DNA from 2 places in the Stenotrophomonas sp. GL_111 genome. Region 1 is predicted to be linked to the other one. Evidence: predicted binding sites of a transcription regulator. Region 1 holds the regulator's gene; the other holds the start of a gene.
What was found. The regulator FliA, encoded in region 1, starts transcription of late flagellar genes. The targets are predictions, from matches to a motif close to TAAAGTTTNNCNNNCNNNGGCCGATAA.

Region 1 (9,416 bases):
GTGAGGTTGGCGACATCCTCCACCGCCGAGACACGCAGGCCCATGGTTTCGCCTTCCTCTTCGAGCACCACGATGCGGGTGTTGGCGTCTTCCTGGGCCGGGCCGGCGCCCAGGTGGACGCCCAGGTCCATGACCGGGACCACCTGGCCACGCAGGTTCATGATGCCCAGCATTGCCGGGGCGGTGCCGCGCAACGGCAGCAGGGGCACCGGCAACACCACTTCCTGCACCTTCAGCAGTTCCAGCGCATAGGCCTGGGCGCCACAGCGCAGGCGCAGCCAGCGCGAGGTGCGCTCGCTGGCACGACGGTTCTCGCGCGGGCTGGAGGCCGGGTTGCGGGCCTGGGCCTGCAGCTCCTGCCAACTGCCCGGGCGGCTGTGGGCCGAAGGCGCGGTGAAGGTGGGAATAGGCAGCGCGGCTGGCGCGGCGCGCGTCATTGGTGCAGGTGCAGGCGCAGGCGCAGGCGCGGGTGCGGGAGCTGGGGCGGGTGGCGCTGGCGGTGTTGCGACCGTTGCGGCGACCGGTGCGGCGACCGGCGCAGGCGCGCTGTCGTGCAGCACCTCTTCGGGCAGGTCGCCCCAGTCGGGTCGCGCATCGCTGGCGGCGGCCATGATCGGACCCAGCGCGGGGTCGTTCATCAGTTCGTCGAGCAGGTCCAGGTTCCCGGGGGAGCCGGGCGACGTCGGCGTTTCGTGCGCGGCGGCCACGGTCTCGACCGGCGGCCCCAACGCGGGGTCGTTCATGAGTTCGTCGAGCAGATCCAACATGCCCGGCGAGCCGGGCGACGTCGGGGTGTCGTGCACGGCGGCCGCAGGCTCCACCGGCGGACCCAATGGGGGGTCGTTCATCAGTTCGTCGAGCAGGTCGAGCATGCCCGGTGAACCGGCGGCGGTCGGGGTATCGAAGGCGGGCGCGGCGTCGGGCGCGTGCTCGGGCGCCAGCGCGTCGACGTCAGCGGGGGTGTCGAGCACGCTGAATTCGGCGCGGATGGCCTGTGCGACTTCTTCGGCGTCGGCTTCAAGGGGTTCGGCAGGTACGGCGGTCGGCACGGGCGCTGCATCGGCCACGGTGGGTGCCGCAGTCACTGCCGGCACGGCGTCGCCGAGCAACTGCTCCAGGTAGTCGTCCAGGACGCCGGCGGTATTCATGCCGCGCGCTCCATCTGCAGCGCGTCATCGGCCAGGATCCATTCCAATGCGCGCCGGTAGGCGGCCAGGCCGCGGCCGGGGTAATCCTCGGACTGCGGCGGCACGGTCAGGCTGGCGGCGTTGCAGATGCGCGTATCGACCGGAATCGCGTCTTCCCAGACGCGCAGGCCGTGCTTGTCCTGCATCTGCTTGACGGTTTCGTTGCCGGCACGGGTGCGGCGGTCGAACAGGGTCGGCAGGATCGACATCGGCAGGGTGCGACGGCGCGAACGCTCGACCATCTCGCCGGTGCGCACCATGCCGTCCAGCCCGTGCAGGGCCAGCGGCTCGGCCTGGGTGGGAATGATCAGGCGGTCGGCCGCGGCCAGCGCGTTGATCATCAGCAGGCCCAGCGTGGGCGCGCAGTCGAGCAGGATGTAGTCGTGCTGGCCCTGGTGCCGGGCCAGTGCGTTCTGCAGGGCCAGGCCCAGGCCCGGCTGGTTGGCGCTGCGCCGTTCCAGGGTGGCCAGTGCCGCCTGCGCGCAGACGTAGTCCAGGCCGGGGATGTCACTGTGGTGGCTGAGCGTGGACAGCTCGGCCGGGGGCGCGGCGAACAGTTCCAGCACGCCCGGCGGCGGCGGATCCAGCGGCACGCCGAAGGCGCGGGTCAGCGACGAATGCGGATCCAGGTCGATCAGCAGTACGCGATGGCCGAGCGTGGCCAGGCCGCGGCCGAGCGCGAGCGAGGTGGTGGTCTTGCCGACGCCACCTTTCTGATTGGCGATTGCCCAGATACGCATCGGTTCACTCCTTCATTGCAGGGGGAACGGCGGCGCCAACACGGCTGCCGGCCGGCACCGGTGGCAGACGCACCGGTGTGATGGGGGAAGCAGCAGGGGCGGCGGTCTTGCCCGTTCCTGCGGCGGCGGTCTCGGCGGTCAACTGCGTGCCGATCGGGTCCACGCCCTGCGCGGTATCGGCCAGGATGATCACCATGACGCGGCGGTTGCGGTTGCGGCCTTCGGCACTGGCGTTGTCTTCGCGCGGGCGGAACTGGCCGTAGCCCACCATCGCCAGCCGCGACGGCTGCAGGCCCTGGTCGGCGAACAGGTGCACCACGCTGGCCGCACGGGCGGCGGAGAGTTCCCAGTTGGACGGGAACAGCGCGGTGGCAATCGGGATGTTGTCGGTGTGGCCTTCCACGCGCACGCCGTTGGGGGCGTCGTGCAGGACCTGGGCCAGCTTGGCCAGGGTGTCGCGCGCGTGGATGTCCAGCGAGGCCGAACCGGTGGGGAACAGGATGTCGCTGTTGATCTCCACTTCGATCCACAGCTCGGTGCGGCGCACGGTGATCATGCCGCGCTCGATCAGCGGGGCGAGCGTGGCGGTGAGGCGGTCGGCAATCGTGTTGAGCTGGCGCTCGGCACGTTGCAGCTGTTCCTGGTTGCGCACCGACACCGGCATGCGCATCTGCGAGGCCATCGCCGGCAGCAGGGTGGGATCGTTGGAGGGCGCCGGCGCGGACGGGCCGACCCGGTTGCCGGCCTTGATCACCGAGGGGCTGTCCCAGCCGCCCCCCTGGACCTGCTGGTTGCCCACCTGCACCGGATTGATGGTGCGCGGGGCGCCACCGAAGGCGGTGGTCAACGCGTCGGCCATGACCCGGTACTTGCCCTCGTTGAGCGAGGAGATGGCATACATGACCACGAAGAAGGCAAGAAGCAGCGTCATGAGGTCGGCATAGGGGATCGCCCAGGCCTCATGGTTGGCATGCTCTTCGTGATGCTTGCGACGGGCCATGTCAGTGCAGGAACCCGGACAGATTGGTTTCGATGTTGCGCGGGTTCTCACCCTGGGCGATGGAGATCAGCCCTTCGATGATCATTTCGCGGTCGCGGCTGTTGTGGTGGATCACGCTTTTGAGCTTGGCCGAGACCGGCAGGAACAGCAGGTTGGCCGAGGCGATGCCATAGATGGTGGCGGTGAACGCCGCGGCGATGCCGTGGCCGAGCTTGCTCGGGTCGGCCAGGTTCTTCATCACCGCGATCAGGCCCAGCACCGCGCCGATGATGCCCAGCGTGGGCGCGTAGATGCCCATGCCCTCGAACACCTTGGAGGCGGCCAGGTCCTGGTGTTCCTGGCTGCTCAGCTCGATTTCCATCATGTGCCGGATGGTTTCCGGCTCCACGCCGTCCACCAGCAGCTGCAGGCCCTTGCGCAGGAACGGATCGTGCTGCGCATCGACCTGTGCTTCCAGGCCGAGCAGGCCCTGGCGACGGGCGATGTTGCTCCACTCCACGATCTTCTGGATCAGCTCGCGGCGGTCGCTGCTCGGCGGCAGGATGACCCAGCGCACGATTTTGAAGGCGTGTTTGAACACCGCCGGCGAGGTGTGCAGCAGGATCGAGGCGATGGTGCCGACGATGACGATCACGAAAGCCGCCGGCGACCACAGCGATGCCAGACCGGCGCCCTTGAGGATGCTGCCGCCGACCAGTGAGGCCAGGGCGAGGAAAAGTCCAATGAGGCTGAGTCTGTCCATGGGTCCGTTATCGGCTTGTGTGAATGGGACTTGAGACGCCGACGGGGTCAGGTGCTACGGCGGTCACACTTTGTTGGGGCAGCCGGGCATGGCCCGGCTCTACCTTTTCTCAGCCGGGCATGGCCCGGCGCTACCTTTCTCAGTCAACGCAGGCCGTCGACGTCGAGGATCAGTGACATGCGGCCGTCGCCGATCAGGGTTGCGCCGGCGTAACCGCGCAGCCCGCGCAGGGCCTTGGGGAGCGGCTTGATCACCACTTCCTCGCGCCCGCGTACCTGGTCCACCACCAGCCCGAAGCGTGCCTCGCCGGCCTGCAGCACCACGATGGTGAGCAGCGGCGATGCGGCCGGTTCCACCGCCAGCCAGTGGCGCAGGTCGACCAGCGGCAGGGTGTGAGATTTGCGGTCGAGCACAGCACGGCCGTCGAACCAGCCCAGCGAGGTGTTGGGGGCATGCAGCACCTCCATCACGCGGGCCAGGGGCAGGGCGTAGACGTCCTCACCGGCCTGCACCAGCAGGGTCGGCAGGATCGCCAGCGTCAGCGGGACGCGGATCATGAAGCGGCTGCCACGGCCCAGCTCGGACTGGATCTGGATCTGCCCGCTGAGCTCGCGGATGCGCGACTGCACCACGTCCATGCCGACGCCGCGGCCGGAGATGTCGGTCACTTCCTGCTTGGTCGAAAAACCGGGCAGGAACACCAGGTGCAGGCATTCCTCGCTGGTCAGGCGGGCGGCGGCTTCCGGGTCGATCAGGCCCTTCTCGCGCGCTTTCTGGCGCAGGCGCTCCGGGTCGATGCCGGCGCCGTCGTCCTGCACCTCGATACTGACGTAGTCACCTTCCTGCTGGGCCGACAGGCGGACATGGCCGTTGCGCGGCTTGCCCTGGGCTTCGCGCAGCTCGGGGGTTTCCACGCCATGGTCGATCGCGTTGCGCACCAGGTGCACCAGCGGATCGGCCAGGGCCTCGACCAGGTTGCGGTCCAGCTCGGTTTCGGCGCCGACCAGCTCCAGCTCCACTTCCTTCTTCAGGTTGCGGGCAACGTCGCGGGCTACCTTGGGGAAGCGCGAGAACACCTTGCCGACCGGCTGCATGCGGGTGCGCATCACCGCCGACTGCAGGCGCGCGGTGGCGATGTCCAGGGTGGACACCGCACGGTCGAGCTCTTCGTCATGCAGGCGCGCACGCAGGGTCTTGAGCCGATTGCGTGACAGCACCAGTTCGCCGATCAGATTGACGATCGCATCCAGCCGCTTGGTATCCACGCGCACGGTGTGTTCGGCCTCGGCCACCGGCTTGTTCGCGGCCGGTTTGCCTGCAGGCGGTGCAGCGATGGCGGCGCGCGGGGCAGCGGCGGGCGCGGCGGCCACCGCTTTGGCGCCGGGGACCGCGCCGCCGTGCAGCTGGTCCAGCAGGGCTTCGAATTCGTCTTCGCCGATCAGGCCGTCGTCGGCTTTTTTTTCAGCGGCCACCGCGGTCGGTGCGGCGCCGCCGTGCAGCTGGTCGAGCAGGGCTTCGAACTCGTCATCGGTGATCAGCTCGCCGCTGAGGGGGGCAGCCACGGCGGCGGCCGGGGCCGGGGTAGCCGGGCCGTTGACGTCGAACTGGGCGATCAGCTCCGGCGGTGCGTAGCCAGGCTCGGTACCGGCCGACACCGAATCGAGCATCGACTGCAGGTAGTCCAGCGACTGCTGGGCGGCATCGAAGTGATGCGCCTGCAGGGTGGCCTTGCCCGAGCGCGCCATGCCGAGGGTTTCCTCGGCGGCATGGCACAGTTCGACCATGGCCTGGATGCCGAGGAAGCCGGCACCGCCCTTGAGCGTGTGGAAGCCGCGGAACACCGCATTGAGCTGGTCGCTGTCCTGGGGCGACTGCTCCAGCGACACCAGCTGTTCGCCGAGGCGATCCAGGATCTCCTGGGCCTCGAGGATGAAGTCGGCAGCAATATCGTCTGGAACAGCACTCATAGGATTACAGCCCCAGATCCGAAAGCAGGTCGTCGGCGTCCACCTGCGACACCTGATGGCGGTCCAGCCCGGACACGGCCGGGCCGGCCAGGCCGTTGTCGCGCTTGTGCGCGGTGTCATCCTGCGGCGGCAGGCCGAGCGCACCAAAACCTTCGTGGACCCGGCGCACGATGCCGACCACACGGCGGATGATCTGCCCGGTCAGGTCCTGGTAGCTCTGGGTCAGGGCGATTTCGGTGAGGTTGTGGCGGATCCGGTCCAGCTGCTGGTCCTGGTCGGGGGTGAGCCCGTTGGCGCGCAGCTGTTCGGTCAGCGCCCGGCATTCCTCGGCCAGGTCCAGGGTGCGGTGGGTGGCCTGTTCGGTCATCGCCACCACGTGGTCCAGACGCGCGCAGGCATCGTCCAGCTCGCCGGCTTCACTGGGCAGGCTGGGCAGTTCGCCCAGCGCCTGGCCCAGCTCGCGGGCAAGCCGGTTCAGCCCGGCCATCATCGGCTGGGTACGCAGTGCGGCCAGCGCGTCGATCTCCTGGCGCCAGCCGGCCTCGTCACCGCTTTCCAGCGCGGCCAGGGCGTCCTGCAGGCGCTGCACCAGCGCGGATTTGTCGCTGAGGGTTTCCATCAGGCGCTCGCCGCCAGACGTTCGAAGATCTTGCCGAGCTTTTCTTCCAGGGTCTGCGCGGTGAACGGCTTGATGATGTAGCCGTTGACGCCGGACTGGGCTGCTTCGATGATCTGTTCGCGCTTGGCTTCAGCGGTAACCATCAACACCGGCAGGGTCTTGAGCTTGGCATCGGCGCGGATCGCCTTGAGCAGGTCGATACCGGTCATCACCGGCATGTTCCAGTCGGTGACCACGAAATCGAACGGCTGGCTCTGCAACAGCGCCAGCGCGGCATGCCCGTCCTCGGCTTCGGCCGTATTGGTGAAGCCCAGATCGCCCAGCAGGTTCTTGACGATACGACGCATGGTCGAAAAATCGTCGACGATCAGGATACGCATGTTCTTGTTCAAAGCACTTTCCTCGGTCTTAATTGTTTTCGAGGCCGGCGTCGGCCGCCTCGAAGATCTTCAGTCGGCCACGCAGGCGCAATACCGCCTGGCCATGGATCTGGCAGACGCGCGACTCGCTGACACCGAGTACCGCGCCGATCTCCTTCAGATTCAGTTCCTGCTCGTAGTACAGCGACAGCACCAGCTGTTCGCGCTCCGGCAACAGCCCGATCGCGTTGCCCAGCTCGCGGCCGAATTCGCCGCGCTCCAGCACCTGCTGCGGGGTCGGGCCACCCTGGGCGACGGTATCCAGTTCGCCCTGGTCTTCAATCCGTGATTCCAGGCTGAGTACCTGGCCGCGTGCGGCGTCTTCCATCAGGCGCAGGTAGTCGGGCAGGGGCATCTCCATCGCCGCGGCCACTTCGGTGGCGCTGGCGGCGCGGCCGGTGCTCTGCTCCAGCCGACGGATGGTGGAGGCAGCGTCGCGGGCACGCCGGTGTACCGAGCGCGGCACCCAGTCGCCACGGCGGATCTCGTCGATCATCGAACCGCGGATGCGGATCGAGGCATAGGTTTCAAACGAGGCGCCCTGGTCGGCGTCGTAGCTGCGCGAGGCCTCGATCAGGCCCATCATGCCGGCCTGGATCAGGTCATCGACCTCGACACTGGCCGGCAGGCGCGCGGCCAGGTGGTGGGCGATGCGCCGGACCAGGTCGGAGTGCTGGGCAATGCACTCGTTGGCGGCGGTGCGTTGCACCTCTTTGTATTGTGCGGCGCCTTTCATGCGGTCACCCCGCGTTGCTTGAGGATGCGTTCCAGGAAGAATTCAACGCCACCGCGCGGCTCGGTCGGGGCCTGCCAGCGGGCGGTACGGCGGGCGATCTCGATGATCGCCTGTGCGGCCGGGCTGGACGGGTAGGCCTTCACCACCGGCTGCTGGCGTTGCACCGACAGGCGCAGCCAGTCGTCCTGCGGCACGCAGCCCAGGTAGTTCAGCGAGACATCGGCGAGGAACTTCTCGCAGACCCGGCTCAGCTTCTCGTACAGCACGCGGCCCTCGTTGGGGTCGCGCACCATGTTGGCCACCACCTGGATGCGGTCCACCCCGCGCTCGCGCGAGAGCACCTTGATCAGGGCGTAGGCATCGGTGATCGAGGCCGGCTCGTCGCAGACCACCACCACGGTGTCCTGGGCGGCCTGGCAGAAGGTCAGCACGCCGTCATTGATGCCCGCCGCGGTGTCCACCACCATGATGTCCAGCTCGCGCTCCAGTTCGGAGAACACGTTGACCAGGCCCACGTGCTCGGCCGGGGCCAGCTCGGCCATGTGGCGGCGACCGGACGCGGCCGGCACCACCAGCACGCCACCGGGGCCTTCGATGATGACCTCCTCCAGCGTGCAGCGCCCGGCGACCAGGTCGGCCAGGGTCACCTTGGGCTGCAGGCCCAGGATCACATCGATGTTGGCCAGGCCCAGGTCGGCATCCAGCAGCAGGGTGCGTTTGCCCATGTCGGCGAGCGCCACGGCCAGATTGGCCGAAACGTTGGTTTTGCCCACGCCGCCCTTGCCGCCGGTGACGGCGATGGTGCGGACCGGGCCCAGCGGCTGGCTACGGGTAGCCGACAGCGGGAAGGTCTTGGTCAGCTTGGCGTACTCACGCGACGGCATGGTTCAACTCCGGGTTGCAGGGCATATCGGCCGCGCGGCGCAAATCTTCAAGGCGAAGTACAAGATTGGCCGCACTGGCCCGGTGCAGGTCTTCAGGAACGTCCTGGCCATCGGTGACCCAGGTGATCGGCAGGCGGTGGTCCACGGCCACCGACAGTGCGCTGCCGAAGCGGCCGGTTTCATCCAGCTTGCTCAGCACCACACCCTGCGGGTTGGCGGCGCTGAAGCGGCGGACCACCTCGTCCATGTCGCCGAAACTGGTGTTGGCCGGCAGCACCAGCAGGGTGCGGATCTGCTCGGCGGCGCGCAGCCACTGCAGCTGGGCGGCCAGGGCACGGTCGCGCGGGCCCAGCCCGGCGGTGTCGATCAGCACCAGCTTGTAGTCCTTCAGACGTTCCAGCAGCTGGTTCAGGTCGCTGCCGCTGCTGGCCTCGTGCACCGCGATGCCGAGCTGGCGGCCGAAGCCGTACAGCTGCTCGCGGGCGCCGATGCGGCCGGTATCGGTGGTGACCAGGGCGACATCGCGGGCGGCGTGCTTCTCGGCGAAGCGCGAGGCCAGCTTTGCAATCGTGGTGGTCTTGCCGGCACCGGTCGGGCCGACCAGGGCGATGACACCACCCGCCTCGAGCGGGTCGACCGGGGCGATGGGCAGCTTCTTGGACAGCAGCCCCAGCATCAGCCCGCGGCCGCGGTGGGCTTCGGTGTCCAGCGGAATCTGCATGGCCACGTCGCGGCTGATGCCGGCGTCGAAGCCGTATTCGTCCATCAGGTCCAGCGCGGCGGCGCGCACCGGCGAACCGCGCAGGCGCTCGTCGGTGAAGCGGTGCATCTCGCGCTCGATGACCTGGCGCATGCCGGCCACTTCGTGACGCAGCTGGCGGATCTCTTCGTCATCGCGCGGCACCACCACCAGTTCGGGGGCGATGGCCGGCTGGGCAACGACGGGGAGGGCGGGTGGGGTGGTGGCGACCGGTTCGGCGGCCATGACCGGTGCAGCTTCCTGCGGGGCGGCGGCCTCGGTGATGGTCACCGGCAGCGGCGGCATCGCCACGCTGGCGGCCGGCGGTGCATGCATCTGGAAGTGCGGCACGTCATCGGCCAGCCCGTCCAGCGGCGGGTCGA
Region 2 (9,416 bases), 640 kb from region 1:
CGTGGATGTCCGACAGCGCCACGATGCGCGGTGTCGCCGGATACTGCGCCAGTTCTGCTGTACGTGGCGGCAGCACGGTCACCGGGTGCGGATAGCCGCATTGCGGTGCGATCAGCGTGGCTTCGCCCTTCGTGGGCAGCGTTCGCCGCACCACGTGGTCATTGCAGATCCACTGGGCTTCCAGGCCTTTGTCGGTGCGGAACACATACGGCCCATCGGCGTCGACGTGTTCGGCCGGCTGCGCCACCTCGCGTGCGCCAACGGTGGGCGCGGCCAGCAACAACGTGGGCAACAGCAGGGCGAGCAGGGGAGACAGCAGAGGGCGGCACGGCATCGCGTGGATCCTTGGCAGGCAGGTGGCAACGCGGGCCGGGCCCGCCAGAAGATCCTACGCTGCCGCCGCCACGCCCGGCATGCGCCGAAGGTACCGAAGGCTGTGCCGCAACGGGCGGTTGCAGCCGTGCTACTTCACGCCGGGACCGGCCTTGGCCGCGGCGGCGTGGCTGATCCGCACCTGCGACAGGCAGTCGCTGGCATCGGCCGGGAAGGTGAAGGCGATCATCGCCGTGCCGACTTCGGCGCCCAGGGTGGTGTTGCCACCGGGGCCATGCCCCCCGTGCAGGGAGTCCATCACCCACAGTTGCGGGTGGCGTTGCCGCAGCGAGCGCAATGGCACACAGCGGTCGGCCAAGGGCAATTGCAGCGAGAGGATGCGGCCATCCGGCCCATGCTCGATCTCGGCGCGGCTTGCGTACAGGTCGTCGCCAAAACGCAGCGCGACCGGGTCGGCGCTGTCGATCGGGCCGCTATCGGCCTGGATCCGCTGCATGCCGCGCAGCGTCTGTTCCGGCGATGCTTCCCAGCCCAGCGCCAGCCATTCCGTGTACGCCCACAGCGCGCGCTCGTCGTGCGCACTGGCGGGCGGGTCAGCGGCCGCTGCGCGTCCTGGCAACATGGCCTGCGCGGCGCACAGCACGCTACGGAGCAAGGACATGCGGTACCTGTCTGGTCGGGATGCCAGCGGCGATGGTAGCGCGGCGGTTTCAGCCGCGCTGCAGCGCCTGCCGTCCCGGCGGTTCGGGCAAGGTGTCGCTGGCCAGGACCACCTGATTGCGGCCGGCCTTCTTGGCCTGGTACATGGCCGCGTCGGCGCGGGCCATCAGCCGTTCGTAGTCGGGGTGGCCATCGTGCGCGGCCACGCCGATGCTGGCGGTCAGCGCCAGCGGCTGGCCGTTGCCGAGCTGGGCCGGGTGCTGCGCGATCTGCTTGCGCAGGTTCTCGGCGATCACCTGCGCCTGCACGGCGGTAGCCGCCACCAGTACCACCACGAACTCTTCGCCCCCGTAGCGGAACAGATAGTCGCTGCCCCGGGTGAGCTGGCCCAGCAGTGCGGCCACATGTTGCAGGGCGCGGTCGCCACCGTCGTGGCCGTGGGTGTCGTTGATCGCCTTGAAGTGATCCAGGTCCAGCAGCAGCACCGAGAATGGCGTGCCGGTGCTGTTGGCCAGATCGATCTCACGGCGCAGCACGGTCGGCAGGAAGCGGCGGTTGAGCAGGTTGGTCAGCGCGTCGCTGCCGGCATCCAGTTCGCCGATGCGCTCGAACAACATGCCCATCAAGGTGCGGATCCGTGCCAGCTGCTCGCGGATGTCCTGCAGTGCCGCCAGCCGGGCGGCGAGGTCGGCGTGCAGCAGGGCGGCGCGCAGCTGTGCATCGATGCTGGCCACCAGTGTGCCGACCTGCGCGGTCTCGCTGCTTTCGCCAAAACTGGGAATGCCCTTGTGGGTGAACCACAGGCCGAATTCCGAGTGCGCCAGGTCAACCGTATCGGCCTCGCTGCTCTGGCTGGCAATGGCGTACAGCAGCGCGTTTTCCCAATCCAGCAGCAGGGCGCGCTGGCGCTCGCGTTCGGTACTGACGTTCTGCACCAGCGAGAACAGCCGGTAGGCGGCATCGGTACGCGAGGAGCGCTCGCGCGCGTGGGTGTAGGCCAGCGTCATGCCTTCCAGCGCGATATCGATCACCGTGCTGATGCAGCTGATCGCGGCGAAGGCGATATCGGTATGGGGGGCACGCGCACGCAGCTGGGCAAACAGCGCGTGCTTGAGCACCCGCGCACCGCGCGTGACGAGGTCGACGGGAATGCCGACGCGGGCATGCACATCACCGATCACGCGCTGCGCGGCAACGGCGGCGGCTACGCCGGTGTCATCGGTGCTCAGCAGCTGCTGTAACCAGCGCTGCATCGACGGCTGCAGGCGTTGTTTTACCTGCTCATGGGACAGGAAGCGCGAGGCGCGCGGGTCCTGCAGCAACACGGCGTAGAAGCGTTCGGCCAGTGCGGGCGGGGTGTCCACCGCCACCGCACACAGCAGCGCGGCGGCAGCGGGGCCTGCTTCGTGCAGGCAATGGTGCCAGGCGTCGGCGAGCGGCTGGCTGGCCTCGTCCAGGGAGGGAATGTGCACGGTGGAGCGACCTGCGTGGATCAATCCCCCGGTATCGGCCGCTGGGGCAGGAAGCTGAAGGGGAGTCAGGACGATCCGGGCATGCAATGTTATAAATCACGTAATAGTCTCCCGCGGCCCACCGGGGTAGCCTGATCGCATTGCACAGGAGCTGTTGCCATGGGTCACGACCACGATCACCTTCCCAGCGAGATCCGCCACGAGAAGCCCCTGTGGTGGGCGCTCGGGCTGACCTCGACCTTCCTGCTGATCGAAGTGGTCGGTGCGTTCTGGACCAACAGCCTGGCGCTGCTGTCCGATGCCGCGCACATGGCCACCGATACGCTGGCGCTGATGATCGCGCTGATCGCAGTGCGGCTGAGTCGGCGCCCACCTGATGCCAAGCGCACTTACGGCTATGCGCGGCTGGAAGCGCTGGGCGCGATGATCAACGGCGCCATGCTGTTCGTGGTGGCCGGCTACATCCTGTGGGAGGCCATCGCACGGTTCCGCCAGCCGCAGGAAATCGCCTCCACCGGCATGCTGGTGATCGCCTCGGCCGGGTTGGTGATCAACCTGATCTCGATGCGCCTGCTGCGTGCCGGCAGCGGCGAGAGCCTCAATGTGAAGGGGGCCTACCTGGAAGTGTGGGCGGACATGCTCGGCTCGGTGGCGGTGATCGTGGGTGCGCTGTTGATCCAGTGGACCGGCTGGAAGCCGATCGACCCGATCCTGGCGGTGCTGATCGGGCTGTGGGTACTGCCGCGCACCTGGGTGTTGATGCGCGAGGCGATCAACGTGCTGCTGGAAGGCGTGCCCAAGGGCATGGACGTGGCCGCGGTGCGCACGGCGCTGTGCAGCCACGATGGCGTGCTGGATGTGCACGACCTGCATGTGTGGGCGCTCGCCTCGAGCACCCCGGCGCTGACCGCGCACGTGGTGATGGGCGCCGGCGTGGATGCCGACCGCCTGCGTCGCGACCTGGGCACGGTGCTGCACGAACGCTTCGGCATCGACCATGTGACCCTGCAGATCGAAGCCGACCACTGCGGCGATGCCTGCAGCGTCGGTCCGGGGCGTACCGCCGCCGCCGATGACCATGCCGGGCGTGATCATGCCGGGCACGTGCATGCCAACCCCGCCCTCGCGACCGGCGAGCAGCGTCGCAGCGGGCCGGACGCACAGGGCCATCACGGCCATCCGCATCCCTGAGCCGGGGCGCGGGGCAGGGCAGGTGGGCTTGCCGCTACAATGGGCGCCTGCCTTGCCACCTGTCGGAGATACTGCAGTGACCCGGAAACTCGTACTGTTGCGCCACGGCCAGAGCCAGTGGAACCTGGACAACCGCTTCACCGGCTGGGTGGACGTGGAACTGACCGAACAGGGTCGCCGCGAGGCCGCCGCCGCCGGCCGGCTGATGCGCGAGGAAGGGCTGCAGTTCGATGTGGCGCACACCTCGGTGCTCAAGCGCGCCATCCACACGCTGCAGGGCGCGCTGGCCGAGCTGGACCAGGACTGGCTGCCGGTCAGCAAGAGCTGGCGCTTGAACGAGCGCCATTACGGCGGCCTGCAGGGCCTGGACAAGGCCGAGACTGCAGCTAAGCACGGCGAAGACCAGGTCAAGATCTGGCGCCGTTCCTACGACATCCCGCCGCCGGCGATGTCGCTCGACGATCCGGGCCACCCGATCCACGACCGTCGCTACGCCGGTCTGGACCGCAACGCGCTGCCGGGCACCGAGTCGCTGGCGACCACGCTGGAACGTGTGCTGCCGTACTGGTTCGATGCGATCGCCCCGCAGTTGAAGGACGGCAAGACGGTGCTGGTCACCGCGCATGGCAATTCGCTGCGCGCGCTGTACAAGTACCTCAACCACGTCTCGCAGGACGCCATCCTGGAGCTCAACATTCCGACCGGCATTCCATTGCTGTTCGAACTGAACGACGATCTGAGCGTGAAGTCGTTCCGCTACCTGGGCGACCCGGAAGCGGCACGCAAGGCCGCTGAAGCCGTGGCGAACCAGGGCAAGGCGAAGTAGGTACCGACCGTTGGTCGGTACGATCTTTCCGTGCCGATATGCAGTGTCGCGAGTGCTGGCAATGTGCGGACCAACGGTCCGCACCCACCGCGAGGTCGGACCCACCGGGAGGTCGGACCCACCGCGAGGCGTGCCGGTCCGATGCCTGTGACCTTTGGCCGGTCCGTCGCGCCCCCTCCCGCGCTACGCTGCTGGATTGCCCGGTATCCGGGCAATGCATCCATCTGTAGCCGGAGAGTCGCATGAAGTTTTCCAAGCTGGTCCCGTTGGGCCTGACCGTCGCCATCGCCGCTTCGCTGGCGTCGTGCGGCAAGACCGATACCGCACCGACCGCTGCGGCCGATGCCAAGCCGGCCTTTGATCTGTCGCAGATCAAGACCCCGTTGATCTCGCTCAACAGCGCCGATCTGGACCCGGCGATCGCCGCGTGCACGGACCTCAACGGGTTCGTCAACAGCAAGTGGCTCACCGCCAACCCGGTGCCGAACGACCAGACCACCTGGGGCAGCTTCGAAATCCTGCGTGAGCGCTCGCTGGAAGTGCAGCACACGCTGGTCGAGCAGGCCGCAGCCAGCCAGGCCAAGGCCGGCTCGGTGGAAGCCAAGATCGGTGATATCTGGAAGACCGGTTCGGACGAAGCCAAGATCGAGGCCGCCGGCATCACGCCGCTGCAGCCGCAGCTGGACAAGATCGCCGCGCTGAGCGACACCGCCGCCATCACCCAGTACCTGCGCGACAGCCAGGCACAGGGCCAGGGCGTGCTGTTCTCGCTGTTCGCCAATGCCGACTACAAGGATTCGGCCAACGTCATCGCCTACGTCGGCCAGGGCGGCCTGGGCCTGCCGGAGAAGGGCTACTACTTCGACGATGCGCAGGCCAAGATCCGCGACGCCTACGTGGCCTACATCGCCCAGGTGCTGACCCTGTCCGGCGTGGATGCCGCGCAGGCCAAGACCCAGGCCAAGGCGGTGATGGACTTCGAAACCCGCCTGGCCAAGGCGTCGCTGTCGCGCATTGAAATGCGCGACCCGGCCAAGCGCTACAACCCGGTCAGTGCCGCCGAAGCGGACAAGCTGACCCCGAACTTCAGCTGGACCACCCTGTTTGACACGCTCAAGGTGCCGGCCGCAACGAAGTTCTCGCTGGCCCAGCCGGCGTTCTTCACCGAAGTGGACAAGATGCTCGCCGACGTACCGGCCAGCACCTGGCAGGCCTACCTGCGCTTCCACACCCTCGATGACGCTTCGCCGTACCTGAGCAGCGCCTTCGAAAAGGCCAACTTCGACTTCTACGGCACCACCCTGCGCGGCCAGAAGGAAATGCAGCCGCGTTGGAAGCGCGTGCTGGAGTCGGTCAACACGTCCATCGGCGAAGGCCTGGGCCAGCTGTACGTGGAAGCAGTGTTCCCGGCCGAGTCCAAGGTGGCCATGCAGCACCTGGTGGAAAACCTGTCGGTGGCGCTGAAGGCGCGCCTGGAAAAGCTGGAGTGGATGGGCGAAGACACCCGCAAGAAGGCGTTGGAGAAGTGGGCCAGCTTCACCCCGAAGATCGGCTACCCGGACAAGTGGCGCGACTGGTCGGGCTTTGAAACCAACGCCGACAGCTACCTGGGCAACATGCAGGCCGCGCGCGCGTTCAACTACCGCTACATGTTGAACAAGATCGGCAAGCCGGTGGACAAGACCGAGTGGGGCATGACCCCGCAGACCGTCAACGCCTACTACAACGCGACCAAGAACGAGATCGTGTTCCCGGCGGCGATCCTGCAGGCGCCGTTCTTCGACGCCAAGGCCGATCCGGCACTGAACTACGGCGGCATCGGCGCGGTGATCGGCCACGAAATGATGCACGGCTACGACGACTCGGGCAGCCAGTTCGCGGCCAACGGCAACTTCGACAACTGGTGGACCGACAGCGACCGCAAGGCCTTCACCGAGCGTACCGACCAGCTGGTCGCGCAGTTCGATGGCTATGAATCGCTGCCGGGCATCAAGGTGAAGGGCAAGCTCACCCTGGGCGAGAACATCGGTGACCTGGGCGGCCTGACCGTGGCCTATGACGCGCTGCAGATGGCGTTGAAGGAGAACCCCAAGGCCAATGTAGCCGTGGACGGCCACACCCAGGACCAGCGCTTCTTCATGAACTGGGCCACCGTGTGGCGCCGCAACTTCACCGACGGCGAGCTGCGCGTGCGCCTGAACACCGACCCGCACGCCCCGGCGAACTTCCGTGCCAACGGCGCGCCGTCGAACATGCCGGCCTACGCCAGCGCGTTCGAGTGCAAGGCCGGTGATGCGATGGTGCGCGGCGACGACAAGCGCGTCGTACTGTGGTGATCGCAGGCCGTTGAGCGAAATGAAAAACCCGGCGAAAGCCGGGTTTTTTCTGGAACACCGCTTGGAAAAAACCTTCCAGGTTCAGACCCGTGCGGGCTCACGCTTGAGCAGCTGCTGGAACGCGCCCAGCACGTCCGGATCGAGCAGGCCGCCAGCGGCATCGTCGAGAATGCGCATCGCGCGGCTGCGTTCCATCGCATCGCGGTAGGGGCGGTCGCTGGTCATCGCATCCCAGGCATCGGCGATGGTCAGAATGCGGGCACCCAACGGGATCTCGCTGCCACGCAACCCGTCGGGATAGCCACTGCCATCGTAGGCCTCGTGGTGCGAACGGATCAGCTGGGCCACCGCGTCGGCATCGGCGCGACCGGTGGCCGCGAAGATGCGCTCGCCGCGCTCGGGATGGGTGCGCATGATCGCCGCCTGCACCTCATCCAGCCGGGCCGGATGCAGTAGCACATGATCGGGGATGCCGATCTTGCCGATATCGTGGAATCGTGCGGCCAGGCCGAGCTGGTGGCGCTGCGCCGCATCGAGATCGCAATGGCGCCCGAGCTGCTCGCACAGCTCGCCAACGCGGTCGCAGTGGAAGCGGGTGTAGGGGTCGCGCATCTGCAGCGACATCGACAGCGCATCGATGGAGCAGGTCAGCGGATGGGTCGGGTCAAACGGGGTAGGGTCGGTCACGGGCGATTCTGCTGGCGAGCCTGGCCGCACGTGCGACCAGGCTCGGATGGATCAATGCCTCTGCAACTGGATGCCGTGCTGCTTGGCATACGCACCCTGGGCGGCGTCCAGCGCCTCCATCTCGGTGTCCATGCGCGTGCCCAGCTGCTGCAGCTGTTCGGCCAGCGGCGTGATCTGCGCCTGGCTGTAGCCCTCCGGCAGCGCGGCGATCTGCACCAGGATGCCGAACATCTCATCGGAGCTCTGCACGTAGGTGCGCAGCTTCTGGTGCACGTCCTTGGCATCCTCGGACGGCGGCATCTGGTCGATCAGCGTCAGGTGCTGCTGCATCTCGGCGCGTGCGCGCTCCAGGCCCGGCTTGAAGCTGGCGATGCCCTTGCCCGAGGCCAGCGCCTTCTGCAGTTCCAGGCCCTGGTTGCCGATGGTCCACTGCTGCACGGTCGTGGCGGTGCCGTTCCAGAACGCCACGTTTTCGGTCAGGTACTCGCTGGCGCTCATGCCGTTGCCGCCGCAGGCGGTCAACACGGCCAGGCTGGCAGCCAGCAGAAGGGGGCGGAATGATTTCAAAGCAACTCTCCTTGTCGCGGGCAAAAAGCAGGCAGACCCTCCGGCCCGCAGTAGCGGAGGGTCATCGGGGGAATCAGGATCAGCGTGGCGAGAGGGTCAGCAACAGCGCCTTGGCGGCGCTGAAGCGGTCTTCCGGCAACGGCAGCGGGTGTTTGATGCGCAGCTTGTCCGGGCCGTCCATGGTGTACAGCTTGGGCTGCTTCTGGATCAGCTGGATGACCGCCATCGGGTCGATGTCCGGCTTGGCCTCGAACACGATGCGCCCGCCGTTCTCGCCCAGGTCCAGCTTGCGGATGCCGAGCCGGTTGGCCTGCAGTTTCAGTTCGGCAATCGCGAACAGGTGCTTGGCCGGGTCCGGCAGCAGGCCGAAACGGTCGATCATCTCCACCTGCAGCTCGCGCAGTTCATCGCTGTCGCGCGCGCTGCTGATGCGCTTGTACAGGGTCAGGCGGGTGTGCACATCGGGCAGGTAGTCGTCGGGAATCAGCGCCGGCATGTGCAGTTCCACGTCCGCGCCGCGCGCTTCTTCGCCAGCGTCCAGGTCGGGCAGCTTGCCCAGCCGGATGCTGCGCACCGCGCGCTCAAGCAGCTCGGTGTAGAGGCTGAAGCCGACCTCGGCCATCTGCCCGCTCTGGTCCTCGCCGAGCAGTTCGCCGGCACCGCGGATTTCCAGGTCGTGGGTGGCCAGGGTGAAACCGGCGCCGAGTTCGTCCATCGAGGCAATCGCCTCCAGCCGCTTCTCCGCATCCGGGGTCATCGCGCGCTTGTCCGGCACCACCAGGTAGGCGTAGGCACGGTGGTGCGAGCGCCCGACGCGGCCACGCAGCTGGTGCAGCTGGGCCAGGCCGAAGCGGTCGGCGCGGTTGATGATGATGGTGTTGGCGTTGGGGATGTCGATGCCCGATTCGATGATCGTGGTCGACAGCAGCACGTTGTAGCGCTGTTTCTGGAAATCCAGCATCACCCGTTCCAGCTCGCGCTCGGGCATCTGCCCGTGGGCGATGCCGATGCGCGCTTCCGGCACCAGTTCGGCCAGGTCGCGCTGCATGCGGCCGATGCTTTCCACATCGTTGTGCAGGAAATACAGCTGGCCACCGCGCGCGAGTTCGCGCTGGAAGGCTTCGCGCAGCAGCGCGTTGTCCCAGGCGGTGATGAAGGTCTGCACCGCCAGCCGGTTCGGCGGCGGGGTGGCGATGATGGACAGGTCGCGCAGGCCGGCCATGGCCATGTTGAGCGTGCGCGGGATCGGGGTGGCGGTCAGGGTCAGCAGGTGCACGTTGGCGCGCATCGCCTTCAGCGCTTCCTTCTGGCGCACGCCGAAACGCTGCTCCTCATCGACCACGA

Region 2: AC3IPM_RS06265 (GGDEF domain-containing protein) is a predicted target of FliA. The motif match lies at 2,497-2,523, and genes of this name have one in related genera.

Annotation. Positions count from the first base shown of each region.
Region 1 is NZ_CM174421.1:2,021,808-2,031,223, forward strand. Features, by position in the region: gene AC3IPM_RS09285 (chemotaxis protein CheW) at 1-1,148, opposite strand, end outside; gene AC3IPM_RS09290 (ParA family protein) at 1,145-1,927, opposite strand; gene motD (flagellar motor protein MotD) at 1,932-2,927, opposite strand; gene AC3IPM_RS09300 (flagellar motor protein) at 2,929-3,669, opposite strand; gene AC3IPM_RS09305 (chemotaxis protein CheA) at 3,813-5,636, opposite strand; gene AC3IPM_RS09310 (protein phosphatase CheZ) at 5,641-6,255, opposite strand; gene cheY (chemotaxis response regulator CheY) at 6,255-6,647, opposite strand; gene AC3IPM_RS09320 (RNA polymerase sigma factor FliA) at 6,664-7,410, opposite strand; gene AC3IPM_RS09325 (MinD/ParA family ATP-binding protein) at 7,407-8,294, opposite strand; gene AC3IPM_RS09330 (AAA family ATPase) at 8,281-9,416, opposite strand, start outside.
Region 2 is NZ_CM174421.1:1,378,795-1,388,210, forward strand. Features, by position in the region: gene AC3IPM_RS06255 (metallophosphoesterase) at 1-334, opposite strand, end outside; gene AC3IPM_RS06260 (hypothetical protein) at 464-994, opposite strand; gene AC3IPM_RS06265 (GGDEF domain-containing protein) at 1,044-2,465, opposite strand; gene AC3IPM_RS06270 (cation diffusion facilitator family transporter) at 2,625-3,656, shown strand; gene gpmA (2,3-diphosphoglycerate-dependent phosphoglycerate mutase) at 3,733-4,482, shown strand; gene AC3IPM_RS06280 (M13 family metallopeptidase) at 4,725-6,818, shown strand; gene AC3IPM_RS06285 (HD-GYP domain-containing protein) at 6,900-7,505, opposite strand; gene AC3IPM_RS06290 (hypothetical protein) at 7,557-8,072, opposite strand; gene mfd (transcription-repair coupling factor) at 8,152-9,416, opposite strand, start outside.